2 linked regions of the Variovorax paradoxus genome follow. The protein of the gene in region 1 interacts with the protein of each later gene in a pairwise test. Links are inferred from orthologs where the notes say so. Each region holds a gene or a part of one and is shown in the gene's direction. Other genes may lie near its edges. The genes, in order: ftsB and ftsL.

Region 1 (11,464 bases):
CAAGGCCTTCTACGACGACGAGTTGTACCGCGCCGCGCGCGCCAAACGTGCCGGCGCGACCGAGTTCTTCAACATGGTTCTGGTCGAGGGCGTTGCCGCCCCGGTCTGAGATTCAGTTCAAAAAAACGAAAGGCAATAAGTGAGTGCAATCGTAGACATCGTCGGCCGCGAAATTCTCGACAGCCGAGGCAACCCCACCGTCGAATGCGACGTGCTGCTCGAATCGGGCACCATGGGCCGCGCGGCCGTGCCCTCGGGCGCATCGACCGGTTCGCGCGAAGCCATCGAGCTGCGCGACGGCGACAAGAAACGCTACCTGGGCAAGGGCGTGCTCAAGGCGGTGGAGAACATCAACACCGAGATCTCGGAATCCGTGCTCGGTCTCGACGCCAGCGAGCAGGCTTTCCTCGACCGCACGATGATCGACCTGGACGGCACCGACAACAAGGGCCGCCTGGGCGCCAACGCCACCCTCGCCGTCTCGATGGCCGTGGCACGCGCCGCCGCCGAAGAGTCGGGCCTGCCGCTGTACCGCTACTTCGGCGGCATGGGCGGCATGCAGCTGCCGGTGCCGATGATGAACGTGATCAACGGCGGCGCGCACGCCAACAACAGCCTCGACCTGCAAGAGTTCATGATCATCCCCGTGGGTGCTCCGAGCTTCCGCGAGGCCGTGCGCTACGGCGCCGAGGTGTTCCACGCGCTCAAGAAAATTCTGGGCGACCGCGGCATCAGCACGGCGGTCGGCGACGAAGGCGGTTTCGCGCCCAGCGTCGATAGCCATGAAGCGGCCATTCAACTGATTCTCGAAGCCATCGACAAGGCCGGCTACGTGGCGGGCGAGCAGATTGCGCTCGGCCTCGACTGCGCCGCCAGCGAGTTCTACAAGGACGGCAACTACGTGCTCTCCGGCGAGAACCTCACGCTGTCGGCCGGCAACTGGGCCGACATGCTGGCCACCTGGGTCGACAAGTACCCGATCATCAGCATCGAAGACGGCATGCACGAAGGCGACTGGGACGGCTGGAAGCTGCTCACCGATCGCCTGGGCAAGCGCGTGCAGCTGGTAGGCGACGACCTGTTCGTCACCAACACCAAGATCCTGCAAGAGGGCATCGACAAGGGCATTGCCAACTCGATCCTGATCAAGATCAACCAGATCGGCACGCTGACCGAAACCTTCGCCGCCATCGAGATGGCCAAGCGCGCGGGCTACACGGCCGTCATTTCGCACCGCTCGGGCGAGACCGAAGACAGCACCATCGCCGACATCGCGGTGGGCACCAACGCGGGCCAGATCAAGACCGGTTCGCTCTCGCGCTCGGACCGCATCGCCAAGTACAACCAGCTGCTGCGGATCGAAGAAGACCTCGGCGACATCGCCAGCTATCCCGGCCGCCGCGCGTTCTACAACCTGAAATAGCGCCCGGAAGCCGGCGGCATGCGCTCGCGCCTCGTTCCACCCATCGTGCTGTTGCTGCTGCTGGCCATCCTGCAGTGGCAGCTGTGGAACGGGCGCGGCAGCGTGCTCGACGTCTCTCAGCTGCAGGCCAGGCTGGCAGCGCAGAAGGAAGCCAACGCCAAGGCTGCGGTGACCAACGACAGGCTGGCTTCCGAGGTCAACGATCTCAAGGTCGGCCTCGAGATGGTCGAGGAGCGTGCGCGGCAGGAATTGGGCATGGTCAAGCCCAACGAAGTGTTCGTTCAAGTGACCCACTGAACACGCACCCAAGACCTCACCGTTGATGCCCGAGTTCTTCTCGGCCCCCGCCTTCGCGCTCTGGGGCTCACCGGTCAGCTGGCTCGAGCTCGTGGCGGCCGTGCTGGCGCTGGCCATGGTCGGCTGCAACATGCGCGAGATTCATTGGGGCTGGCCGCTCGCGATCGTCAGCTCGCTGCTCTACGTGGCGGTGTTCGCGCAGGCCCGCATCTATGGCGACGCCTCGCTCCAGGTGTTCTTCGCGGTGGTTGCGTTCTGGGGCTGGTTCCAGTGGCTGCGCGGCCACCGCGCCGATGGCAGCGTATTGCGGGTCGACCGGCTTTCGCCGCGCGGCATTGCGCTTGCGCTCGTGGCCTGCGCGTTGGCATGGCCCGCGGTCGCCCTCTTCCTGCAGCGTTTCACCGACACCGACGTGCCCTGGTGGGACGGCTTCTCCACCGGGCTCAGCTTGGTTGGCCAATTTTTGCTCGGGCGCAAGTTCATCGAGAACTGGCTGGTGTGGCTGGCGGTGAACATCGTGAGCGTGGGCCTGTTCATTCACAAGGGCCTGTGGCTCACGGTCGGGCTCTACGCGGTGTTCGCGGTGCTCAGCGTGGCGGGCTTTCTGGCATGGCGCTCGCGCATGCACGGCGAGGCCGCGCGCGCATGACGCCCATGCTGCCGGCCGGATGCGTCATTGCACTGCTCGGCGCCGAGAGCACGGGCAAGACCGAACTCGCCCGCGCGCTCGTGCAGCGCCTGCAGGAGCGCGGCATTGCGGCCACGCTGGTGGGTGAGTATCTGCGCGAGTGGTGCAATCGCGAGGGCCGCACGCCCCGTCCTGACGAGCAACGCGCCATCGCCGACGAGCAGACGCGCCGCATCGATGCCGCAGCGGCGTCGGGTGTGGTGGTGGCCGACACCACGGCGCTCATGACCGCGGTCTACAGCGAGCAATTGTTCGGCGATGCCTCGCTCTATGCCGACGCGCTCGCCGCGCAACGGCGCTACGCCATCACGCTGCTCACCGCGCTCGACATTCCCTGGGTCGCCGACGCCTTGCGCGACGGCGACCACGCGCGCGAGCCGAGCGACGCTTTGGTGCGCGCGGCGCTTTCGGGCGCCGGGCTTTCATTCGCGGTGGTACATGGCGCCGACGGCGAAAGGCTCTCCAATGCCTGGAACGCCATCAATTCCATTGCCGGCAACGAAGGCCGCACCCGGGCACGGGGGCGCGCCGATTCGAAACCCACCTCCTGGTCATGGCCTTGCGAGAAATGCTCCGACCCGGAATGCGAACATCGTCTGTTCAGCGACCTGCTCGTTCGCCGCGACAACCCGTAAAACCCCGTTCGGAGATCTGATGTTTCCGCTTCGTTTCTCTCGCCTTGCTTGTCTTTTTTGTCTCCTCGGCCCGGCCCTGCTCGCAGCCGGCACCGCGACAGCGGCGCCAGTCGCAGCCACGGTGGAAAACGCCACCACCACCACCGCCTGCGCCGAAGAAGACAACGTCTCGCTGGTGCTGCGCGGAGAGGGCATCCGGCGCATGCGCATCGAGGCGCTGCAGCCGTCCTATCTCGAGAGCATCGGCAACGACACCACCGCGCCCGACTTCTCGGGCTGCAATTTCGACGGCGGCGCCCACCCCACCGATCCTGCGCACAAGTTCAAGCCGCGCCGCGTGGTACTGCTCGACGACGCCCAGTGGCGCATCGTCGGCATGACGCTGCCCAGCTTCTGGCGGCCGCAGCAGGTGCCGGTGCGCGTGGGCGCGCGCACGGACCGCGGCTTTCACCTGCTGCAGATCTTCCGCAAGGAAGAAGGCAAGGTGCTCGAGGCGCTGGTGCTCTATCCGGCCGACGGCTACTGGCGCATCAAGCCACTGCCGGAGGCGCGCTTCGGCGACGGGGTCTACGGCTCTTCGTTCCTGCTCGGCCCGGTCGAACAGGGCAGCCGGCCGGTGGTCGACATTGCGGCGATCCGCATCGTGCCGAAGCCGCTCGCCATTCACCTGCGCTTCGCCAGGGGCGGCAGCGCCGTGGCCAGGGTGTCCGAGATCAGCCGTGCGCGCACCGCGCTCGACGTGCGGCTCTCGTCGCGGACCACGGATGCGCGGCCCTTCGCGGTGCTGCGCTCGATGTATGTCGCGCCCGACAACGCCGACGTGAGCGAAATCCGTTGGGAGGAAGCGCCCGGCGCCACGGAGCAGGTGCTGCCCCTGCCCGACGTGAAAACGCTGAGCGGCACGCAATTGCGCTTCGGGCGCAGCCTGCCTTCGCGCCACAACACGAGCGCGCCCGACATCGCATTCGGCGACTTCGACGACAAGGCGCCGCGCTGAGCGAGTGCGCTGCCCAGCCGGGGGGCTCGCACGTGATTGGAGCAACGATCCGCTCCGAATGCGCGAGGCCCAGGCGCACTACTGCACAACGGGGCTGGCGGGAACCTGGTCGCCCGGCGGCGTGAAGATCTGGGCCGTGTCGACGGCATCGAAGCGGTACTGCTTGCCGCAGAAGTCGCAGCCCACCTCGATGTCGCCGCGCTCGGCGAGGATTTCCTCGGCCTCTTCCACGCCGAGGCCGCGGATCATCTGCGCCACCCGATCTCGGCCGCAGGTGCATGCGAAATGCGGACCCAGCAGGCCAGCCTGCGGCTCGAAGCGCAGCAATTTTTCTTCCCAGAACAGGCGGCGAAGAATGGTTTCGACGTCGAGCGTCAGGAGCTCGTCGCGCGTCAGGGTCGACGCCAGAATCGAGATGCGGTTGTAGTCCTCGTTGCGGCCGATCTGGTCTTCGTTGGCCTGGTCGTGGTCCTTGTCCGAAGTACCCGACGCGCCTTCGAGGTTGCCCTCGCCCTTGATCGGCAGGCGCTGGATCAAGAGGCCCGCCGCCACCTTGTCGTCGGCCGCGAGCACCAGCGTGGTGTCGAGCTGCTCGCTCTGCAGCATGTAGTGCTGCAGCACGTCGCTGAGCTTGCCGAGCTTCTCGCCGTCGTCGTCGAAGAGCGGCACCACGCCCTGGTACGGCGTCGTGCCCGGCAGCTTGTCCTTGGGGTCGAGCGTGATCGCGCAGCGGCCCTTGTTGTTCTCGTTGACCATGTCGGGCAGGCGCGCATCGGCCGGCAGGTCGCCGATCACCTTGGCGGTGGCGCGCAGGCTCAGGTCGGGCTTGGCCTCGGCCACGGCCACCTTGACCGGACCGTCGCCGAAGATCTGCAGAATCAGCGAACCGTTGAACTTGATGTTGGCCTGCATCAGCGTGGCCGCGGCGGTCATCTCGCCGAGCAGCTCGGCCACGGGCGGCGGATAGGCGCCGGTGGTGGTGTTGGAGGCGCGCCGCGCCAGGATTTCCTGCCACGCATCTGTCAGGCGCACGATCACGCCGCGCACCGGCAGGCCATCGAACAGGAATTTGTGCAGCTCGCTCAAAACGGATTCTTCTTTCTGTGGGGCCTGCGCGGTGTCAGGCAATTTTCTTGAGGCCCTTCGCATAGCGAACGGCGTTGTTGACGTAGTGGTCGGAGCCGTGGCGCAGGCGGGCGGCGTCTTCGTCGCTGATCGTGCGCATTACCTTGGCGGGCGAACCGAAGATCAGGGAATTGTCGGGAAACTCCTTGCCCTCGGTCACGACGCTGCCGGCGCCAACAATCGAATTGCGGCCGATCTTCGCGTTATTCAAGACCACGGCCTGGATGCCGATCAGAGAGTTGTCGCCGATGGTGCAGCCATGCAGCATGACCTGGTGGCCGATGGTGACGTTCTCGCCGATGGTGAGCGGGCTCCCGGGGTCGGAATGCAGCATCGACATGTCCTGCACGTTGCTGTTGCGGCCGATGGTCATCGTCTCGTTGTCGCCTCGCAGCACCGCGCCGAACCAGATGCTCGCGTTCTCGCCCAACTGCACGTTGCCGATCACTTCCGCACTGTCGGCGACCCATGCGCCGGCGCCGAGTTGCGGCGCAACGCCGTCGAGTTCATAGAGGGCCATCGTCGAGTCTCCGGGGGCAAAAACTAGAATTGTAGGGATGCACCCCCGATTGAGCGCGCTGGCCGCGCTGCGACTGACCGACCCTGAAGCCAAGGTGTCGGCGACGCGCGCCACTGCTGCATTGGCAGCTACCGATTCCATAGCAACTGAACCCCTCCGCGCCGAAGGGGACGATCTTGGCGTGCCGGGCCGCCCCGAACGGCCGCTGCGCGTGGCCGCCACCGCCGTACAGAAACGCTCGCCCTTCACGCCCGAGGGCCGCGCCGCGCTGATCCATTCGATCTGCCACATCGAGTTCAACGCGATCAATCTCGCGCTCGATGCGGTGTGGCGCTACGACGGCATGCCCGAGGCCTATTACCGCGACTGGCTGCGCGTGGCGGATGAAGAAGCACAGCACTTCACGCTGCTGCATGCGCACCTGCAAGGCATGGGCTACCGCTACGGCGACTTCCCGGGCCACGACGGGCTCTGGAGCATGTGCGAGAAAACCAAGGACGACGTGCTCGCGCGCATGGCGCTGGTGCCGCGTACGCTCGAAGCACGCGGGCTCGATGCGACGCCGCTCATCCAGGCCAAGCTCAAGCGCGTCAACACGCCGGATGCGCTGCGCGCGGTCGAGATCCTCGACATCATCCTGCGCGACGAAGTCGGCCACGTGGCCATTGGCAACCGCTGGTACCGCTGGCTCTGCGAACGCGCCGGCCGAGACCCGGAGGCGACTTATCCCGAACTCGTGGCGCACTACGAAGCCCCGCGCCTGAAGCCCCCTTTCAACCTCGAAGCCCGCGAACGTGCCGGCTTCAGTGCCGAGGAGTTGCGTGCGCTCTCGGCGGGCACCAAGGACTGAATAGAAGAAGGTTTATGCCGGCCTGGCGTGCACGACCAACCTGGGCGTGAAGTTCTGCACCACCTCGCCGTGCTGGTTGAGCGTGCGGCAGCGCATCGTCACCATCGCGCGGCCAGGCTTGGAACGCGAAGGCACGATCTCGACCACCTCGCTCACCACGTGCAGCACATCGCCGGGGCGCGTCGGCTTGGGCCATTGCAGTTCGCCGCCCGAGCCGATGATGCCCTCGGCGAGCGGAATGCCGCTTTCCACCAGCAGCTTCATCGTGAGCGCCGCCGTGTGCCAGCCGCTAGCCGCAAGGCCGCCGAAGAAAGTGCTCTTCGCGGCTTCTTCGTCGGTGTGAAAGGGCTGCGGATCGAACTGGTGCGCAAAGGCCTTGATCTGCGCCGCGTCCAGCGCGTGTTCGCCGCTCTGGAAACGGTCGCCGACCGACAGGTCTTCGAGATACATCGCGCGCTGGGCGCCGGTGTCCTCAGGGAGTGCCGCCATGGGAGTTCCTTGTAGTGCTTGCGCGCATTCTCGGACTTTCAGAGGCGTTCGAGGATGGTGGCAATACCCTGCCCGCCGCCGATGCATTGCGTGGCCAGGGCGTAGCGGCCCTTCTCGCGCGCCAGCAGAGCCGCAGCCTTGCCGGTGATGCGCGCACCGGTCGCGCCCAGCGGATGGCCGATGGCAAGGCCGCCACCATCGAGATTGACCTTCGCCGGATCGAGCCCGAGGTCGCGGATGCAGGCCAGCGCCTGCGACGAAAAGGCTTCGTTGAGTTCGATCACGTCGAGGTCGGCAGCATTCAGGCCGGCACGCGCCAGCGCCTTGCGCGCCGCGGGGATCGGGCCGATGCCCATGACCGCCGGATCGACCCCCACCGCCGCGAAGGACTTGATGCGCGCAAGCGGCTGCAGCCTGTATCTTGCGGCGAAGGCATCGCTGGTGACCAGCACGACCGCGGCGCCGTCGGTGAGCGGCGACGAGGTGCCGGCCGTCACCACGCCATCGGAACGGAACGCCGGCTTCAGCCCCGCCAGCGCCTCGGCCGAAGTGCTCGGGCGAATGCAGCCGTCCGCATCGACCACGTCGCCGGAGGCCAGCCGCACCGGCACGATCTCGCCTGCCAGGCGGCCTTCGGCGCGCGCGGCGGCAGCCTTGCGGTGGGACTCGACCGCGAACGCCTCCTGGTCGGCGCGGCTCACGTTCCAGCGCTGTGCAACGTTCTCGGCCGTCTCGCCCATCGAGATGTAGGCGTCGGTGTTTTCCATCAACTCCGGACTGGGCGAGAAGTTGAAGCCGCCCTGCGGCACCATCGTCATCGACTCCACGCCGACGCACAGGAAGGCCTCGCCCATGCCCGCTTCGATCTGCGCCGCGGCGATGTGCACCGCCTGCATCGACGAGCCGCAGAAGCGGTTCACCGTCATGCCGCCCACCTCGTGCGGCAGGCCCGCGAGCAGTCCGACGATGCGCGCAAGGTTGTTGCCCTGCGAAGCTTCGGGATAGGCACAGCCGAGGATGATGTCTTCGAGCAGCGCGGGATCGAGATCGGTGCGCTGCAGCAGGCCGCGCACCACGCCGGCGGCCAGCGTGTCGGGGCGAACCTCGGCGAGCGCGCCCTTCTTCGCGAAGTGGAAGGGCGAGCGGGCATAGGCGGAGATGACGGCTTTCATGAAGAGGCTCCTTGCAATGAGACTACCATCCAATCGGTAGGCAATCAGGTCAAAAAATAGGCACGCCGATGCGTGCCTGCGATACCGCCCGGCGATCAGCCGGGCAATGCACTCCTGAGCTGCGCGATGGCTTCGTCGAAGTCTTCGGCGCGCCCCGTCATGCGAGAGGCGAGCAGCGCGCCCTGGCAGACCGAGAACACATAGGCCGCCAGCGACGCGACCTTCTTCTGTCCGGCCGGCGCCAGCGCCCCCAGCACGCCGGTGAGCCACAGCACCTGGGTATTGCGCAGTTCCTGCACGGCCTGCCGCAGCTCCTCGTTGATGCAGTCCCAGCCGGGCGTCAACGCCCCCGCGGGACACATGCCCGAACCCGCCTTGAGCGTGTGGCGGTACATGCGGAAATAGGAGTCGAGCGCGGCCTTCGGCGTTCGCACCCTGGCGGCGTCCCAATCCTTGAAGGCCTGGGTGGCCTCGCGGATCACCGCGATGCCCAGCGCTTCCTTGGTGGGAAAGTGGTGATACAGGCTCGCCTTCCGGATGCCGACCGCATCGGCCACGTCCTGGAAGCTGAAGCCCAGATAGGAGCGCGTTTCGATCAGCGAGCGCGCCACCGCGAGGATCTGCTCGCGGGTGGTGCCGGTGGCAAAAACGGGGGCGCTGGACATCTACCTACTATAAGGTAGGGAAGCACCGGCCTGCAAGCCGCAGGATCAATCGGCCTTGATGTTCGCCGCCTTGATGATCCGCCCGTTGCTCTCGAACTCCGAGGCGATTTCCTTTGCGAAGGCGGCCGGGGCGCCACCGGTCGGCACGTTGTCGGTGGCGGTGAGCTTTGCGCGAAGCTCCGGGCTGGCCAGCGCCTTGTTGATCTCGGCGTTGTATTTCGCGATCAGCGCGGGCGATGTTGCCGCCGGCGCGAACACACCGAACAGCGAGTTGATGTTCGCCGCGCTGTAGCCCAGCTCGCCCAGGGTGGGGACCTGCGGCAGGCTCTCGAGTCGCGCGGGCGCGCCCACCGCCAGCGGACGCAGCTTGCCCGACTGAATGTGCGAGGACAGCGTGGGGCTCGCATTGGTCGAGAGAATTTCGAACTGCCCGCCCAGCGCATCGTTGAGCTGCTGGCCGCCGCCCTTGTACGGCACATGCGTGATGTCCACGCCCGTCGCCGCCCTCACCTGCTCCAGCACGATGTGGCCGAGCGATGCCGGACCCGAAGTGGCCCAGCGCACCGCGCCCGGCTGCGCCTTGGCATCGGCGATGAGCGCGCGAAAATCCTTTGACTTGCTGCCCGGCGTGGCGATCAGCAGCACCGGCGAATACATCACGCTCGCGACGGGCGCGATGTCTTTCTGCGCATCGAAGGGCAGCTTGCCCAGGTGGGGGCTCAGCACCAGCGGGCTGATGGCCGAGAAGCCCAGCGTCGCGCCATCGGGCGCGGCCTTGGCCACGGCGTCCATGCCGATGGCACCGCTGGCGCCGGCCCGGTTTTCCACCACCACGGTGGTTCCCAGCTGGACGGCGAGCTTGTCGCCGAGCGCGCGGGCGACCACGTCGCTGACGCCGCCGGCGGGGTACGCGACGATGAGGCGCACGGTCTTCGGAACGGTTTGAGCCTGCACACCGGCTGCGGCCGCGCAAAGCGCCACGCCCGCGAAAAGCCACAAGGGCTTGAACGAGAAATGCATATCGGGTCTGGGGTAGTTCATGGCTGCCGGTCTGGGGAGAGCGCCGATTCTGAAGCAATGCGCAACAGCGTGAGTGCGTTGCCCACAGCCTCGCCGCCCGCCGTGTTGTCGAAGATGCACCAGCACGCCGCGCCCTCCTCGCGCGCCTGCCGCAATCGCGCGGCGAGCCGCGTCAGCAGCGCGTCCTCATAGGCCGACCAGTAGCGGCGCGGCGAGCCGTGCAGGCGCAGGTACACCAACCCGGGCCATCCGCCGGGCGCGGCTGCCTCGTCGAACAGCACCGGGTCGGCCAGCACGCGCGCGACATCGAAATCCGACAGCACGGCTTCCGCCTGCGGCACGAACCAGCTGCGGTGCCGCGGTTCGAGCGCGACCGACCCTGAGTGCCGGCGCCGCAGCGCCGCAAGAAATCGCTTCACCGCGCCGGCATCGAACACGAGGCTGGGCGGAAGCTGCACCACGAGGCAGCCGAGCTTGGCGCCCAGCCCATCGGCTTGCGCAATGAATGCCTCGAATTCGGGCATGGCATCGAGCAGCCGTTTCTCATGCGTGATGGATTGCGGCAGCTTGACCGAAAAGCGAAAGCCCTCGGGCGTGCTGGCGTCCCAGCGCTCATAAGTTTCGCGACGGTGCGGCCGGTAGAACGAGGTGTCGATTTCCACCGTGTCGAAGCGCTGCGCGTAGCGCACGAGGTGCGAACCTTCGGCCGGAAACTCCGGCCACAGTGCGCGCGGCAGGCTCCAGCCGGCACAACCGATGCGCAAGGTCGGCAGCGGCATCGTGCGGTCCATTTCGCCGCGCCTTCAGCCCCGCGGGTGATGCTGCGCGTGCAACTGCTTGAGCCGCTCGCGCGCCACGTGGGTGTAGATGGTGGTCGTCGAAATATCGGCGTGTCCCAGCAGCAACTGCACCGCGCGCAAATCGGCGCCATGGTTCAGCAGGTGGGTCGCAAATGCATGGCGCAGCGTGTGCGGCGACAGCGGCACGTGAATGCCGGCGGCCGCGGCCTGCTTCTTCACGATGACCCAGAACATCACGCGCGTCATGCCCGCGCCGCGCGAGGTCACGAACAGGTCGGGCGTCTGCTGGCCATCGAGAATGGCCGGCCTCGACTCCTCCAGGTAGCGCTCGATCCAGCGGCGAGCCTCACCCCCGAACGGCACGAGGCGTTCCTTGTTGCCCTTGCCCAGCACGCGCAGCACGCCGTCGTTCAGGCTCATGTCGATGGCCTTGAGCGCAATGAGTTCGCTCACGCGCAGCCCGCTCGCATACATCAGCTCGAGCATGGCGCGGTCGCGCAACCCGAGCGGCGTTTCCACGTCGGGCGCGGCCAGCAGATCGTCGACCTGTTTCTCCGACAGCGTCTTGATGGCGCGCGGCATCTGCCGTGCCGGCGCGAGCCGCAGGCTCGGGTCGGCCACGATGCGCCGCTCGCGCAGCGCCCAGCGGTAATAACGCTTGAACACGGTGAGCCGCCGATTGGCCGACGTGGCCTTGCCCTTGGTGGAGAGGCGCACGCCCATGTAGGCCTGCAGATCGTTCTCCTGCGCGGCATCGAGCACCACGCCGCTGCGCTCCTTGCG
Region 2 (16,607 bases), 3.0 Mb from region 1 along the record:
GCTCACCTCCGAGGCGCCGCCGCCGCCCGTCCTCGTGACGGTGCCTGCCGAAGAAGCCTGCCAGGCCGGGCAGGCGCGCTACGCGCTCGGCCGGCCGTTCAACCCGCCGCTGCTGGAAGAAATGCGCACCCGCACCGGTTCCAAATCCGCGCGCAGCTCGGCGGCCGGCACGCCGTTGCCGCCGCCGGGCGACCCGGCGAGGCTCACTGTCGATGTCGATCCGCAAGGCCTGGTGGTCGCCGCGCGCTGCGGCTGACCGGGCCTTGGACAAGCCGGGCCATTTTCGGGGGCGGATAATCGCCCGATGCGAATCCGCTTTACCAAGATGCAGGGAGCCGGCAACGACTTTGTCGTGCTCGACGAAACGCGCGGCACGCTGGGCCTCACGGCCGCGCAATACCGCTTTCTGGCCGACCGCCACTTCGGCGTCGGCGCCGACCAGATCCTCACGGTGCGGCGCCCCTCCGAGGGCGCGGCCGAGGGCGTCGATTTTCAGTATGTGATCCACAACGCCGACGGCGGCGAGGTGGAGCAGTGCGGCAACGGCGCTCGCTGCTTCATGCGCTTCGTGCGCGAGCACCACTTGACCGAGAAGGACGCGGTGCGCGTCGAAACGCTGTCGGGCGTCATCGAGCCGCGCATGAACGAAGACGGCCGGGTCACGGTCGACATGGGGCCGCCGGTTTTCGAGCCGGCCCGCGTGCCTTTCGACACCGCGGGGCTCGACCCGCAGCCGACGGGCGCGTGGCACACCTGGCACCTGGCCCTTGGCACGCATGCCGATTCGGCGATTGTCTCGGTGGCGGTTCTGTCGATGGGCAACCCGCACGCGGTGCAGGTGGTCGACGACGTCGAAACCGCCCCAGTGGCCAGGCAGGGCCCGCAGATCGAGCACCATCCGCGTTTTCCGCAGCGGGTGAATGCCGGCTTCATGCAGGTGGTCGACCGCACGCACGTCAAGCTGCGGGTGTTCGAGCGCGGCGCCGGCGAAACGCTGGCCTGCGGCACCGGCGCCTGTGCCGCGGTGGTGGCGGGCATTCGACTGGGCCTGCTCGACAGCCGGGTCGACGTGCAAACGCACGGCGGCGTGCTCACCATCGGCTGGGAGGGCGAGGGGCACCCCGTGCTCATGACGGGCCCGGCCACCACGGTTTTCGAGGGGGACATCGAGGTGCCCGAGCTGCCATGACCAACTTCAGAAACAACGACGACGACGCCATGAACCCGATCACCGAAGACGACATCGCCAACTACCTGGCGAACACGCCCGACTTTTTCGAGCGGCACGCGCAGTTGCTGGCGCAGGTGCAGCTCACCAGCCCGCACGGCAACCGCGCCGTGAGCCTGCAGGAGCGCCAGGCCGAGATGCTGCGCGAAAAAATCAAGGCGCTGGAGCATCGCCTGATGGACATGGTGCGCCACGGCACCGAAAACGTGGTCATTGCCGACCGCCTGCAGCGCTGGACCAAGGGCCTCTTGACCACGCGCGACCCGCGCAGCCTGCCGTACCGCATCGCGGTCGACCTGCAGTCGCTGTTCCTGGTGCCGCAAACCGCCATCAAGGTGTGGGACTGCGGCGCCGATTACCTCAACGAGGCGTACGCCCAGTGGGTGAGCGACGACGTGAAGGCGCTGGCCACCTCGCTCACTTCGCCCTACTGCGGGCTTAATTCGGGATTCGAGGCGGCCAAGTGGCTGCCCGAGCCGGCGGGCGCGATGTCGATTGCGCTGATTCCGCTGCGGCCCGATGCCGAATCGCCGGCCTTCGGGCTGCTGGTGCTGGCCTCGCCGGACGCCCAGCGCTTCAACGCCGAAATGGGCACCGACTTTCTCGAGCGCATCGCCGAACTGGCTTCGGGCGCGCTGTCGCGGCTGCGGCCTTGAGCGGGCGGCACCGGTCCTGGCGGGCCGCGGTGCGGCCCGTGCTGTGGACGGTGCTGCTTGGCGGGCTGCTGACGTACCTGGCCATTGCGGCCGTCATCTGGCAGCGCGCGGTCGAAACACTCGACAACCCGCCCCGGCGCGCAGCCGATGCCGCGCTGATCCTGGGCAACCGGGCCTACCTCGACGGCAAGCCGAACCCATGCCTCACCGGCCGGGTCGACACCGGTATTGCGCTGGCCAACGCGGGCCGCGTGAAGCAGCTGGTGCTGTCGGGCGGGGTCGACAAGGAGGACGGCCGCGTCGAAGCCGAGGTCATGCAGCAGCATGCGCGCGCCGAAGGCTATGCCGGGCCGCTGCTGCTGGAGCCGGCGTCGACTTCCACCCGCCTGAACCTGGCGATGTCGCGCCCGATGCTGCAGGCGGCGGGCATTCACAGCGTGATCGTGGTGTCGGAGCCCTATCACCTGTGGCGCGTGGAGCGGCTGGTGCGGGCCGGCGGTTTCGACAAGGACTTCGACGTTCAGTACGCCGCTGCCAGCACGCGCTGCTGGCAGCGCTGGGGCATGGTTTTCAAGGGCGCATTGCGCGAGCCTTTGGCTGTCGTGAACAATGCGTTCAATGGCTACCTCCACTGAGAAGACCATCGACACGCGCTGGGTCGAAAAGTACCTGGAGCATGTGCGTGTCGAACGCCGGCTGGCGGCGCGCACGGTCGAGCTTTACGCCATCCATCTGCAAGCGCTCGCGGCCAACGCCGCCGAGGCCGGGCTTCCGCTCGACCGCGTGCAGACCGCGCACATCCGGCGCTGGATGGCGCAGCTGCACGGCGCGGGGCGCGAGCCGCGCGGCATTGCGCTGGTGCTCTCATGCTGGCGCAGCTTCTACCGCTGGCTCGGCAACGAGGGGCTGGTGGTTTCCAACCCCGTGACGGACGTGCATGCGCCCAAGGCCGCACGGCCGCTGCCCAAGGCGCTGGCGGTCGACGACGCAGTGCAGCTCGCGGAGCTGTACGACCCCGAGGCCGATCCCTGGACCGAGGCGCGCGACAGCGCCATCGTCGAAGTGCTCTACGGCTGCGGCCTGCGTGTGAGCGAGCTCACGGGCCTCGATGCGCAGGCCAGCAACAAGGCGCTCGGTTGGGTCGATCTCGATGCGATGGAGGCCAACGTGCTCGGCAAGGGCAGCAAGCGGCGCCTGGTGCCGATCGGCGGCAAGGCGGCCGAGGCGCTGCGCGACTGGCTCGCGGTGCGCGGCGACTGCCCGGCGCTGGCGACCGCCGGCCTGCGCGACCCGGCAGGCGCGGCGGCGCTCTTCATCAACACCAAGGGCCTGCGGCTTTCGTCGCATGCAGTGTGGAAGCTGTTGCGTGAGCGCAGCTTCAAGGCCGGTCTCGCGGCGCCGGTGCATCCGCACATGCTGCGGCATTCGTTCGCGAGCCACGTGCTCCAGTCGAGCAGCGACCTGCGGGCCGTGCAAGAGCTGCTCGGCCACGCCAACATTGCCACCACGCAGATCTATACCCGGCTGGATTTTCAGCACCTGGCCAAGGCCTATGACGCGGCTCATCCGCGCGCGCAGGCCCGGCCCGAGAGCACGGATGCGCAGACACGCGCTGAAAAAAGTGCACGGGCCAAGCCCAAAAAAGACGACACCCACAACAAATGAAAACCCTCCGACTCAAGCCCGGCAAAGAGCGCTCGCTGCAGCGCCGCCACCCCTGGATCTTCGAATCCGCCATTGCACGCGGCGGCGCCGATTCCGGCGAAACGGTGCGCGTGGAATCGCACGAGGGCGTGTTCCTGGCCTGGGCCGCCTTCAGCCCCATCTCCAAGATCCGCGCGCGGGCCTGGAGCTTTGTCGAAACGCAGCGCATCGATGCCGCGTTCCTGGCGTCGGTGTGCGCCCGCGCGGTGGCCGGCCGGGCGCTTTTCGATCTGCAGAGCGACGGCGTGCGGCTGGTGCACGGCGAGGCCGACGGGCTGCCGGGCCTGATCGTCGACCGCTACGGCGACACGCTGGTGGCGCAGTTCCTGTCGGCCGGTGTCGAGCGCTGGAAGGCCGCCATTGCCGACGCGCTGCTCGCGGCGACCGGCCTGCAGAAGCTCTACGAGCGCTCCGATGCCAGCGGGCGCGAGCGCGAAGGCCTGAAGCCGGTCACGGGCTGGCTGCGCGGGGAGGGCTCGACTGAAATCACGATTCGCGAGCACGGCTGGAAGCTCTCGCTCGACATCGCGACCGGCCACAAGACCGGCTTCTACCTCGACCAGCGCGACAGCCGCCAGCGCTTTGCCGAACTGGCGCAGCACCGGCGCTTTCGGCGCGTGCTCAACTGCTTTTGCTACACCGGCGGCTTCACGGTGGCGGCGCTCGCGGGCCTGCAAGCGGCCGGCGCATTGGAGGGGGCCGAGCTGCTGTCGGTCGATTCGTCGCAGCCGGCGCTCGAGAAAGCGCGGGCCAATCTGGCGCTGAACGGCTTCGGCGGTGGCGAGGGCTCGGGCCTGAAGACGGAATTTCTGGACGCCAACGTCAATACCGTGCTGCGCGAGTTCATCGAACAGGGCCGCACTTTCGACGCCATCGTGCTCGACCCGCCGAAGTTCGCGCCCACCGCCGCCCATGCCGAGCGCGCGGCCCGCGCCTACAAGGACATCAACCGCCTGGCGCTCAAGCTGCTGGAGCCCGGCGGCGTGCTGCTGACTTTTTCGTGCTCGGGCGGCATCAGTGCCGACCTTTTTCACAAGATCGTGGCTTCGGCGGGCATCGACGCCCAAGTGGACGGCTACATCGCCGAACGCCTGGGCGCGGCACCCGATCATCCGATGACCATCGAGTTTCCGGAGGGCGAATACCTCAAGGGGCTGGTGGTGGTGAAAAAGCCGGCTTGACCCTGCGCCAACGCAACTGAGTGGCATTGGCTAAACTGCCTGCCAAGTTTTTTTCTTCCCTGTTTTCCGCTTCCGGAGCACACCATGGCCCTTATTCCCGCCACCATCCTCACCGGCTTTCTAGGCTCGGGCAAGACCACGCTGCTCAAGCGCATCCTGACGGAAGCCCACGGCCAGAAGATCGCGGTGATCGAGAACGAGTTCGGCGAAGAGAACATCGACAGCGACATTCTCGTGACCGAATCGAAGGAGCAGATCATCCAGATGAGCAACGGCTGCGTCTGCTGCACCATCCGCGAAGACCTGCGCGAAGCGCTGCAGCTGCTCGCAGCCAAGAAGCGCCAGGGCCTGCTCGACTTCGATCGCGTGGTGATCGAGACCACCGGCCTGGCCGACCCCGGCCCCGTGGCGCAGACCTTCTTCATGGACGACGAGATTGCCGAGAGCTATCTGCTCGACTCCATTCTGACGCTGGTCGATGCCAAGCACGCGCCGCAGCAGCTCAACGACCGCCAGGAAGCGCGCCGCCAGGTGGGCTTTGCCGACCAGATCTTCATCAGCAAGAGCGAACTGGTGTCGGCCGAGGAAACCGATGCGCTGATTCATCGCCTGAAGCACATGAACCCGCGCGCGCCCCAGCAGAAGGCGCATTTCGGCGACGTGCCGCTGAAGGACATCTTCGACCTGCGCGGCTTCAACCTGAACGCCAAGCTCGACATCGACCCAGACTTCCTCAAGGAAGACGACCACGACCATCACGACCATGACCACGCCCATGGCGAGCATTGCGACCATCCCTCGCACAAGCACGAGGGCCACGGCCACCATCACCACACGGACGACGACGTCAAGAGCTTCGTCTACAAGGCCGACCGTCCGTTCGATCCGGCCAAGCTGGAAGATTTCCTGGGTGCCATCGTCAACATCTACGGACCGCGCATGCTGCGCTACAAGGGCGTGCTGAGCATGAAGGGCACCGAGCGCAAGGTGATCTTCCAGGGCGTGCACCAGCTGATGGGCAGCGACCTGGGCCCGGAGTGGGGCAAGGACGAAGTGCGCCAGAGCCGCATGGTGTTCATCGGCATCGAGCTGCCGCGCGAAATCCTCGAGCAGGGACTCGAGCAGTGCCTCGTGTGACGGGCCATCCGACATAAAAAAAAGGCGCTGCCCCGAAAGGGCAGCGCCTTTTTTTTGTTTCAGCGGGGGCTGCTTACTTGCCCATGCCGCCGAGCGGCTTGCCGTTGACCTTCAGGCTGCCTTCGCTGTACTCGACCTGGCTGGTGATGTCGGTGCCGTCGCGCTTGACGAAGCCCATGCCCTCGCCCTGTTCGACCAGCCCCGCCACCATTTCAGGCGGAGGCAACTGGCCGCTCTCGGCGCCGGTGGCGGCAATCTGCTCCAGCCATTGCATCGGCAGCCGCACGCTGGCCTTGAGCACGCCGCGCTTCATCAAGAGCGCCATGCCCGGATCTTTCAGGTCTTCGTCGGTTACGCCGACCATGCCGGCCGTGTAGCTGATTTCGCCGCGCTTGCCGCCGATTTCGACCAGCATCTTGTCCAGGCCGAGTTCGGGGTTGTACTTGGCCATGGCCTTGAGATCAGGGCCGAGCTGCTCCATGAGCGTCTGCATGGCGGCTTGCGCGGCCTTGCTGCCGCCCTTGCCGCAGCCGTTGATGGCGGCCGACTGCATCCAGGCATCGGCCAGCTTCTTGTAGCCGGCGGCGTGAATGCGGCGTCCGCCGCTGGTCATCTCGAACTTGTCGATCTTCGTCTCGCCGACCTTGCCGGTGCCCTTGATGGTGCCGATCGACTCGTAGAGCCCGTCCTTGATGTTGGCATCGGCAATCATGTCGACGTTCTGCAGCAGCACGGTGGGGAGGGCCTTGCCCTCGGCGCCGGCGCCAAAGCCCTTGGGCGCTGCGAACTCGAAGCTGTCGAGCCGGGCTTCGGTCTTGCCCGTGGCCAGGATCCAGCCTTCGCTCTTGTTCATGTCGGCCTTGCCGGCCAGCTTGCCCATTTTCAGGGTGACGCCGGTGCGGGTGTCGGTCACGTCCAGGCCCGGCATCGCCAGGCTGTAGTTCACCTGGGTACGGGCGCCGTTCATCTCGGCGCGCATTTGCGCGCCTTGCCAGGCGAACTGTCCCTTGCCTTCTTCGGCCAGCTTGACCGGTGCCACGGTCAGGTCGGTTGCGTAGGCGCCGTTGAACGCCACCTTGGTGTGCGCCGTCAGGGGCTTGGCCTTGCCGAAGAACTTTTCGGCGGCGGCTTGGCCCTTGACGTCCAGCACCAGTTCGCTGTCGATGGTGGCTGCGGCCAGGGTGCCGCCGGCAATCGGGCCGTGGCGGATGGTGTCGCGAACGGTGATGCGCACCGGCTTGAACGGCGTGCTGCCGGCATCGGTATCGCCGTCTTCGTCGTCTTCTTCATCCTTCTCGGCCGACTTGACGGCAGCGGGCGCCGTGGCGGCGGCATCGGCCGCGCATCCGAATTCGAAGGTCACGGTGCTCACTGCGCCGAAGAAGCCGCTCTCATATTTGCGATCGATCACGCGCACCAGCGCGGTCTGCTTCGGCAACTCCTCCAGGGCGGCTTCGTAGCTGGACTTGACTTTCGTGCCGGCCCACCACGTGCTGCCACCATAGGCAACGGCGATGGCGGCGGCCAGCGTGCCCAAAACTGCTTTTTTGCTCAAGATTTCTTCTCTTTTGTAGGAATGATCGAATCGACCCGCACCCGCTTGTTCAGCTCGGCAGGTCTTGTTGCCCCCTCCGGCAACGCCGGCGATGCTAACGGACGTAAGCGGTTTGCAGGTACATCTCCCTTCCATTTCGAGTTCTCTATACAATCGCGCGCCTGTTCCGGCGGCCACGCTTTCGTTTTAAGGGCGAGATGTGGCTTATGGCACGGGGCGCCGCAAGTTTCTGGCGGGCTTTCGGGGGTATAACCCCGGGGTTCGTCACTGCGAGCACTCCGACATGTGGAGCCGGCGGGCCTCAACCCCCGCAGTGGTTCCCTTGGGAGGAGACACCCAGTGAAAGCGCGTTCCAGTTCGTTCAAGGAGCCAGTCACCGTGAAGAAACCCGCCGCCAAGGCAATGCCAGCAACCAAGTCCACCGCCAGGAAAGCGGTGGCTGCAAAGCCGGCTGTACCCGCGGCAAAAAAGATTTCTTCCGCTGCAAAAGCTCCGGCCCCGAAACCAAAAAGCGCTTCAAAGAAGCCAGCAACGCCATCGGCCAAGGCCGCGACCGTTGCAAAGAAGCCCGTCAAGCCTGCAAAGTCTGCTGCGCCGCCGGTGGCATCCGCCCCGGTCAAGAGTGCAACCAAAACTGCAGTCGCGGGTCTACCGCCATCCAAAACTGTCGGCCGCACTGCTGCCGTTACTTCTGCCCCTCCGATCCCAATGAAAAAAACGGCTGCCGCCTCTTCTTCCGCCACGGCGACACCTTCGATGCCCGCTCAGACCGCCACGCCCGCTCCCGCGCGAGGCGGCCGCGTGTCCCGGCTGTCGCAGCTCACCGTGCCTTCCATGCCGCAATCGGTGGCTTCCACCGCGGCCAAGTCTTCCTTCTCGCAAGCGCCTTCCAATGCGCTGGTGCCGCCGCCCCCGGTCGCAGTGAAAAAAGACCCGAAGCTGGCCAACAACTGGAAAGCCAAGTCGGCTGCCGAACTGACCGACGCCGAGGTCATCGCCATGCCCGATACCGAGTACATGAACGAAAAGCAGATGGCGTTCTTCCGCCTGAAGCTCGTCGAACTCAAGCGCGGCATTCTCGAAAACGCCGGCGAAACCACCGAGCACTTGCGTGAAGACACCGTGGTGGTGCCCGATCCGGCCGACCGCGCCACCATCGAGGAAGAGCACGCACTCGAGCTGCGCACGCGTGACCGCGAACGCAAGCTGCTGAAGAAGATCGAGCAATCGATTCAGCGCATCGATGCCGGCGACTACGGCTACTGCGACGAAACCGGCGAGCCCATCGGTGTCGGCCGGCTGCTGGCCCGCCCCACGGCCACGCTGTCGCTCGAAGCGCAGCAGCGCCGCGAACTCAAGCAGAAGATGTTCGGGGACTGAGCGGAAGGATAGAAGACCCCAGTTCGCCGCGAGATTCCTGTAGATGGCTAAGGAAGAATCGAGCCGCCTCCTCTCCAAGGTGGCGAAGTTCGTCCGCAATCCGCTCAAGGATTGGTCGGAGCTGAATGCGGCCGCCGATTCCACGCTGCCCGACCAGGCCTACAGCCGGGAAATGCTGAAGGAAATGATCGAGCGGCGCCAGCGCAACGATTTCGTGCGGCGGCGCGAGTTCGACATGCTCCGCAAGCTGCGGCAGCGCGAAGCGGCCGCCCATGCCTTCGAAGGAACGGTCACGCCGTCTTCCTTCAACCTGAACACCACCACGGAAAAATCCGAGGGGCGCGCGCTCACGCTCAAGAAGATCGACGAGATCGAAGAGCAGATGTCGCAGCAGTGGTGGAAGGGCCGCGGCCCCAACGGCGAGGTGCTGGCGAATGCGCCGCCCGAAGTGGGCGCCGAAACGCTGCCTCCGCCCATGGACGAGGCCGAGGTGGCCAGCCTGCTCGCGGCACCCGCTTTCAGGGCTGTGCCGGCTGCTGCCGCTGCCGCTGCCGCGGAGATTCCGGTTTCGGCTTCCGCGGCCGCCCCCATTCCGGCCAGCGCGGCGGTCGACGACACCTCGTTGCTCACGGCGCGGCTCGCACGCGACAGCGCGCTGGAAGAGGCGGTGATCCGTTTCGCACATGGCGACGACACCGGGGCCGAGGCGATTCTTCTGCAAGCCCTGGCCTCCGAGACCGCGGGCGCCGAGGGCCACCATGCCGCCGCCGAGCGCGATGAGACGCGCTGGCGCGCATTGTTCGACCTGTACCGCGCCACCGGCGACGCGACCCGATTTGCCGCTGCGCGCATGCGCTACGCACAGCGCATGAAGCGCATGGGCCCCGACTGGGTGCCGCTCGACGAGTTGGCGCGCGACGTGCAGGCGGTCGCCGCCAGCCAGCACGCCGAGCTGGTTTCGGCGGGAGCCGACTGGACCAGCCCCGCACGCCTGTCGCGCGACGGGCTGATGAATCTCACGCGTGCGTTGTCGCAGGCCGGCTCCATCTGGACGCTCGACTGGCGCGCGCTGGCCGCCGTCGAGGCCGAGGCCGTCTCGCCGCTGCGCGTGCTGTTCACCCATTGGGCGGATTCGCCGGTCAAGCTGCGCTTCATCGGGTCGGAAAAACTTCTTGCCGTGCTGGCCGAGGCAACGCCCAACAACGAGCGCCGCACCGAAGACGTGTGGTGGCAGCTGCACCTTGCAACGCTGCGCATGATGAACCTGCCGGACGGCTTCGAACTGGTGGCGCTCAACTACTGCATCACCTACGAGGTGTCGCCCCCCGCCTGGCAGGACCCCAAGGGCGAGTGCGCCACGATTGCGGCGCCAGAGCCGAGCCGTTCGGGTGCGGGCTCCGTGTGGTCGCTGTTGTCCGTCAACGGCGAATCGGACAGCTTTCTGTCCGCCGACAGCGGCTTTGCCGCGCTGGCCGGCGACTTGCGCGGCGAGGCGCATTCGAGCCTGCAGCGGCTGGACACCGATTTGCGCAACACCACCGCCCCGGTGATTTCATGCGCGGCACTGCTGCGCATGGACCTTGCCGCCGCCGGCACGCTGCTGAGCTGGGTGCGCGCGCGCGATGCCCAGGGCGAGCGGGTCCAGTTCGTGGACGCCCACCGCCTCATTGGGGCGCTGTTCGACCTGGTCGGCATTGCCGACCACGCCACGGTGGCCGTCCGGAAGAACTAGCCCGCCGGTGACTTGGGGCGCATGGGGTTGCATTGCCCCACGGCATCCCCAGATGGCTTCGATGGAACAGTTTCACGGCACCACCATCGTGAGCGTGCGCCGCAAGACTCCCCAGGGCGACCAGGTCGCCATTGGCGGGGACGGGCAGGTCACTCTCGGCAATATCGTCATCAAGGGCACGGCGCGCAAGGTGCGGCGGCTCTATCACGGCAAGGTGCTCGCGGGCTTTGCCGGCGCCACAGCCGACGCCTTCACGCTCTTCGAGCGCTTCGAGGCCAAGCTTGAAAAGCACCAGGGCCATCTGACCCGCGCCGCGGTCGAGCTCACCAAGGACTGGCGCACCGACCGCGTGCTGCGCAAGCTCGAGGCCATGCTGGCCGTGGCCGACGCTACCACCTCGCTCATCATCACCGGCAACGGCGACGTGCTCGAGCCCGAGGACGGCGTGATTGCCATCGGTTCGGGCGGCGCCTACGCGCAGTCGGCGGCCAAGGCGCTGATCGACAACACCGACCTCACGGCGGAGCAGATTGTGCGCAAATCGCTCGCGATAGCCGGCGAAATCTGCATTTACACGAACATGAACCACACGGTGGAAGCGCTCTGACCATGTCCATGACCCCGCAGGAAATCGTCTCCGAGCTCGACAACCACATCGTCGGACAGCCGGCCGCCAAGCGCGCCGTGGCCATTGCGCTGCGCAACCGCTGGCGCCGCCAGCAGGTCGAAGAGAAGCTGCGCACCGAGATCACGCCCAAGAACATCCTCATGATCGGCCCCACGGGTGTGGGCAAGACCGAAATCGCGCGCCGCCTGGCACGGCTGGCCGATGCGCCGTTCATCAAGGTCGAGGCCACCAAGTTCACCGAGGTGGGCTATGTGGGCAAGGACGTCGATTCGATCATTCGCGACCTGGCCGAAATCGCCGTCAAGCAGACGCGCGAGGCCGAGAGCGCCAAGGTGCGCGCCCGCGCGGAAGACGCGGCCGAAGACCGCATCCTCGACGTGCTGCTGCCGCCCGCGCGCGGGGCCGATGGCGGCGCACCCGCGCTGGACGGCCCCAACCCCACCCGGCAGGCCTTCCGCAAGAAGCTGCGCGAGCACCAGCTCGACGACAAGGAGATCGAGCTCGATCTCGCCGAAACCCGTGCACCGCTCGAAATCATGGGTCCGGCGGGCATGGAGGAAATGACCGAGCAGTTGCGCGGCATGTTCGGCCAGCTCGGCGGCGGCAAGCGCAAGACGCGCAAGCTCAAGATCGCCGAGGCCATGCGCCTCCTGATCGATGAAGAAGCCGCCAAGCTGGTCAACGAGGACGAGATCCGTACCCAGGCCATCACCAATGCCGAGCAGAACGGCATCGTCTTCATCGACGAGATCGACAAGGTCGCCACGCGCAGCGAAGCCCAGGGCTCCGATGTGTCGCGCCAAGGCGTGCAGCGCGATCTGCTGCCGCTGGTCGAGGGCACGGCTGTCACCACCAAGTACGGCGTGGTGCGCACCGACCACATGCTCTTCATTGCGAGCGGCGCGTTCCACCTCAGCAAGCCGAGCGACCTCATTCCCGAGCTGCAGGGGCGCTTTCCGATCCGCGTTGAGCTGCAGTCGCTCTCGGTGCAGGACTTCGAAAGCATCCTCACCCAGACGCGCGCGTCGCTCGTGAAGCAGTACCAGGCGCTGCTCGCGACCGAAGGTGTCACGCTCGATTTCACGCCCGAAGGCGTCAACCGCCTCGCGACCATCGCCTTCGAAGTGAACGAGCGTACCGAGAACATCGGCGCCCGCCGTTTGTCCACCGTGATGGAGCGGCTGCTCGATGAGGTAAGCTTCGACGCGGCCCGTATCGAAGGACAGACCATCCGCATCGATGCCGCTTACGTCGACCAGCGCCTTGCGGCACTAAGTCACGACGAAGACCTTTCGCGCTTCATCCTCTGAAGCCGCCTTGCGGCCCCTGTAACGGGGCCGCGCTTCACGCATCACATTCACTGCGTGAGCTAAGTGCTTAATTCTCAACGAAATTCACTGGTTTCCAGCTTTGGAAATCAGCGCTAAGTCGTTGATTCCATTACAAAAAATACCACCAACGGCCAGTTGCGCGTGAAGTGTTTCCTGCTACAGTGCAAAAAAGTGCAGTTAAGTGGGAAAAGTGCGGGTAGTGCCTCTTTCGGGTGCTGCGGCATTCCCAATACAAGGGTTCTGGTCGTGTTTCAAGGCGCTTCATCGCTCAGTCTGGATGCCAAGGGGCGGCTCTCCGTGCCGACCCGGCATCGTGACGTCCTGAGCGCGACGGCGAACGGCCAACTCACGATCACCAAGCATCCGCACGGCTGCCTCATGGTGTTCCCCCGCCCCGAGTGGGAGAAATTTCGCGACCGCATCGCCGCGTTGCCGATGTCGGCACAGTGGTGGAAGCGCGTATTTCTCGGCAACGCCATGGACGTCGAGATGGACGGTACCGGCCGCATCCTCGTTTCGCCCGAACTGCGTTCGGCCACGGGCATTGCACGCGAGACGCTGCTGCTGGGCATGGGCAATCATTTCGAACTCTGGGACAAGGCCACCTACGAAGCCAAGGAGGCCGAGGCCACCCAGGGCGAGATGCCCGATGTGTTTCAGGACTTCGCGTTCTGAGGACTCGTGTGAACACTCCATGGATTCACACCACCGTCTTGCTGAACGAAGCGGTGGAAGCCCTTCTTTCAGGCAGCACGGCGGCGGCCGGCACCTACGTGGATGCGACCTTCGGGCGCGGCGGGCATGCGCGCGCCATTCTTGCGAGGCTGGCACCGGAAGGCAGGCTGATCGCATTCGACAAGGATGCGGAAGCGGTGGCCGAAGCAGCGCGCATCTCGGATGCGCGTTTTTCCATCCGGCACCAGGGATTCCGTTCGCTGGGCGAATTGCCCGACGCCAGCGTGGCGGGTGTGCTGATGGACCTGGGCGTGAGTTCGCCGCAAATCGACAACCCGGTGCGCGGCTTCAGTTTTCGTTTCGACGGCCCGCTCGACATGCGCATGGACACCACGCGCGGCGAGAGCGTGGCCGATTGGCTGGCAACGGCCGAACTTCAGCAGATTGCAGAGGTGATCCGTGACTATGGCGAAGAACGGTTTGCTGTTCAGATTGCAAAGGCGATTGTTGCTCGCAGACAAGAACGGGGCGCAATTTCAACCACCACCGAACTGGCCGAGCTCGTGGCTGGCACGGTCAAAACCCGCGAGCAGGGCCAGAACCCTGCAACGCGCACATTTCAGGCTTTTCGGATTTTCATCAACGCCGAGCTTGAAGAGCTGCAACAGGCGCTAGAGGCGAGCCTTTCCGTGCTGCAGCCCGGCGGCCGGCTCGCGGTGATCAGCTTCCACTCGCTGGAAGACCGCATCGTGAAGCAGTTCATCGCCAAGCACTCGAAGGAGGTCTACGACCGCCGCGCGCCGTTCGCCGCCCCGAAGGTGATGAAGCTGCGCGCGCTCGAGCGCATCAAGCCGTCCGACGACGAAGTGCGTGGCAACCCGCGCTCGCGCAGCGCCATCCTGCGCGTGGCCGAGCGCACGGAAGCTGTTTGACATGGCGCGCCTCAACCTGCTCCTGCTGCTGGCCGTCATTGCGACGGCGCTGTACCTTGTGCACACGCAGTACCTGTCGCGCCAGCTGTACACCGAACTCGACCGCTCGCAGCAGGAAGCGCGGCGGCTCGAGCTCGACCACGACCGGCTGCAGGTGGAAAAGCGCGCGCAGGCCACGCCGCTGCGCGTGGAGAAGCTGGCCAAGGAGCAGCTCCAGATGCGCACCACCACGCCGGCCATCACGCAGTACGTGCGGCCCGACGGCACGGTGATTCCGGCCGTGGTGGCGCCGCCCGCGCCCGCCGTGGCCACGGGCCCGGCGCCGAAACCGGTCGCGAGGGCCCAGCGATGAGCGCCGCGCCGGGCCGTCCCAAGCAAGCTCGCTCCCGCTCGGCGGGAAGGCGCGCAGCGCCAAGGGTGCACCAATGAGCCGTCGCAGCGTTCGTTACACCACCAGCCCCTTGCTCGCGAGCAAGACGCCGGTCTGGCGCAGCAAGTTCATCGTGGCCGGCATCGCCTTCGGCTTCGTCGTGCTGGCGGGCCGGGCCGCGTACGTGCAGGTCTTCAACAACAGCTTTTTCCAGCGGCAGGGCGAAGTGCGCTTTGCGCGCACGCTCGAACTGCCGGCCAACCGCGGGCGCATTCTCGACCGCAACGGGCTCATCCTGGCTTCGAGCGTGGTGGCGCCGAGCATCTGGGCCATTCCGGAAGACATCGAGCGCGACGACCCCGAGGTGCGGGCCAAGCTCAAGCAGGTGGCCAAGCTGCTCGAGATGTCGCAGAAAGACTTCGACAAGAAGCTCGAGGACGAGGACAAGACTTTCGTCTGGATCAAGCGCCAGGTCGATGAGCCCATCGCCAAGCAGATCGCCGCGCTCAACCTCAAGGGCATCTACCAGCGCAAGGAATACAAGCGCCAGTACCCCGAGGGCGAGGCCGCCGCGCACGTGGTGGGCTTCACCAACGTCGAGGACAACGGGCAGGAGGGCATCGAGCTCTCGTTCAACAAGGACCTCGCCGGCAAGGCGGGTTCGCGCCGCGTCATCAAGGATCGCCTGGGCCGCGTGGTCGAGGGCGTGGGCGAAACCGTGCCGCCGGTCGACGGCAAGGACATTCAGCTCAGCGTCGACAGCAAGGTGCAGTTCTTCGCCTACCAGAAGCTGCGCGACGCCGTGACCGCGCGCCGTGCCAAGGCCGGCAGCGTGGTGGTGCTCGACGCCGTGACCGGCGAGGTGCTGGCGCTGGCCAACTACCCGAGCTACGTGCCCGACAAGCGCCAGAACCTCACCGGCGAGCAGCTGCGCAACCGCGCGCTCACCGACACCTTCGAGCCCGGCTCGACCATGAAGCCAATCACCGTGGCCATGGCGCTGGAGGCCGGCCGCGTGAAGCCGTCCACCCTGATCGAAACCTCGCCCGGCCGCTTCCAGATGGGCGGCTTCACCATCAGCGACACGCACAACTACGGCACGCTCACGGTCGAGGGCGTGATCCAGAAGTCGAGCAACGTCGGCGCGCTCAAGATCGCGCAGAAGATGTCGCCGCACGAGATGTGGGACACCTACACCGCGCTCGGCTACGGCCAGAAGCCGCAGATCCAGTTCCCCGGCGCGGTGACCGGCCGGCTGCGCCCCTGGAAGACCTGGAAGCCGGTCGAGCAGGCCACCATGGCCTACGGCTACGGCCTGTCGGCGTCGCTGTTTCAAATGGCGCATTCGTACACAGCGTTCGCGCACGACGGCGCCATCATTCCGGTCACGATCCTCAAGAACACGGAGTCGCCCCCGGGCGTGCGGGTGTTCTCGCCCTCGAACGCGCTGGCGGTGCGCAAGATGCTGCAGATGGCCGCGGGGCCGGGCGGCACCGGCACGCGCGCGCAGACCATCGGCTATTCGGTGGGCGGCAAGTCGGGCACGGCGCACAAGCAGGTTGGCAAAGGTTACGCGAGCAACAAATATCGCGCGTGGTTCACCGGCATGGCGCCGATCGAGAAGCCGCGCATCATCGTCGGCGTGATGATCGACGAGCCGAGCGACGGCCAGTATTTCGGCGGCGTGGCCGCCGCGCCCGTTTTCAGCGAAGTCGTGCAGCAGACCCTGCGCATGATGAACGTTCCGCCCGATCTCGCGGTCAAACCTCTGGTGGTGACGCAAGGCGTCGACGAGAGCTTCTGAGCATGCTGACACTCACTTCCCCCCAACTTGCCGCGCTCTGGCTCCAGGAGCGCGTGCAGGGCGCGCTGCATGCGGACAGCCGGCCGGTCGGGGCCGGCGACGGCTTCGTCGCGTGGCCCGGCGCCGCAACCGACGGGCGCAAGCATGTGGCGGCCGCGCTGGCGCAGGGTGCGGCGGCCTGCCTGGTCGAACACGAGGGCGTGGACGCCTTCGGCTTCGATCAGGGCGAGTTCAGCGACCGCATTGCGAGCTACCCCGGCCTCAAGGCTGCCACGGGCCCGATCGCCTCGGCCT

The links.
Region 2: the proteins of ftsB (region 1) and ftsL interact in binary tests that used the Escherichia coli proteins (3 or more experiments, as listed by UniProt). The link is inferred for Variovorax paradoxus from one-to-one orthologs.

What each region holds. Positions count from the first base shown.
Region 1 is NZ_JAUSXG010000001.1:1,283,363-1,294,826, reverse strand. The notes cover bases 403-3,080. They hold ftsB (cell division protein FtsB), read left to right. Parts: upstream 403-1,441; coding sequence 1,442-1,720; downstream 1,721-3,080. Other genes in these bases: QFZ42_RS06060 (hypothetical protein), read left to right, coding at 3,063-3,080; QFZ42_RS06065 (ATP-binding protein), read left to right, coding at 2,366-3,043; pnuC (nicotinamide riboside transporter PnuC), read left to right, coding at 1,746-2,369; eno (phosphopyruvate hydratase), read left to right, coding at 403-1,423. In the rest of the region: QFZ42_RS06085 (DUF1330 domain-containing protein), read left to right, coding at 1-109; more of eno, read left to right, coding at 140-402; more of QFZ42_RS06060, read left to right, coding at 3,081-4,040; Hsp33 family molecular chaperone HslO, read right to left, coding at 4,119-5,126; QFZ42_RS06050 (gamma carbonic anhydrase family protein), read right to left, coding at 5,161-5,685; QFZ42_RS06045 (ferritin-like domain-containing protein), read left to right, coding at 5,723-6,535; QFZ42_RS06040 (MaoC family dehydratase), read right to left, coding at 6,548-7,024; QFZ42_RS06035 (thiolase family protein), read right to left, coding at 7,063-8,196; QFZ42_RS06030 (TetR/AcrR family transcriptional regulator), read right to left, coding at 8,292-8,861; QFZ42_RS06025 (Bug family tripartite tricarboxylate transporter substrate binding protein), read right to left, coding at 8,907-9,881; QFZ42_RS06020 (DUF72 domain-containing protein), read right to left, coding at 9,899-10,672; site-specific tyrosine recombinase XerD, read right to left, coding at 10,685-11,464. UniProt on the Escherichia coli protein: Essential cell division protein. May link together the upstream cell division proteins, which are predominantly cytoplasmic, with the downstream cell division proteins, which are predominantly periplasmic.
Region 2 is NZ_JAUSXG010000001.1:4,333,246-4,349,852, reverse strand. Bases 12,841-15,815 are described here. They hold ftsL (cell division protein FtsL), read left to right. Parts: upstream 12,841-14,140; coding sequence 14,141-14,491; downstream 14,492-15,815. Other genes in these bases: QFZ42_RS20795 (peptidoglycan D,D-transpeptidase FtsI family protein), read left to right, coding at 14,565-15,815; rsmH (16S rRNA (cytosine(1402)-N(4))-methyltransferase RsmH), read left to right, coding at 13,216-14,139; mraZ (division/cell wall cluster transcriptional repressor MraZ), read left to right, coding at 12,841-13,207. Outside these bases: QFZ42_RS20875 (hypothetical protein), read left to right, coding at 1-256; dapF (diaminopimelate epimerase), read left to right, coding at 305-1,189; QFZ42_RS20865 (DUF484 family protein), read left to right, coding at 1,186-1,884; QFZ42_RS20860 (YdcF family protein), read left to right, coding at 1,914-2,519; QFZ42_RS20855 (tyrosine recombinase XerC), read left to right, coding at 2,503-3,549; QFZ42_RS20850 (class I SAM-dependent rRNA methyltransferase), read left to right, coding at 3,546-4,769; QFZ42_RS20845 (CobW family GTP-binding protein), read left to right, coding at 4,854-5,906; QFZ42_RS20840 (YdgA family protein), read right to left, coding at 5,980-7,461; RNA polymerase-binding protein DksA, read left to right, coding at 7,864-8,841; QFZ42_RS20825 (STAS domain-containing protein), read left to right, coding at 8,885-10,573; ATP-dependent protease subunit HslV, read left to right, coding at 10,635-11,180; ATP-dependent protease ATPase subunit HslU, read left to right, coding at 11,183-12,511; more of mraZ, read left to right, coding at 12,779-12,840; more of QFZ42_RS20795, read left to right, coding at 15,816-16,313; QFZ42_RS20790 (UDP-N-acetylmuramoyl-L-alanyl-D-glutamate--2,6-diaminopimelate ligase), read left to right, coding at 16,316-16,607. UniProt on the Escherichia coli protein: Essential cell division protein. May link together the upstream cell division proteins, which are predominantly cytoplasmic, with the downstream cell division proteins, which are predominantly periplasmic.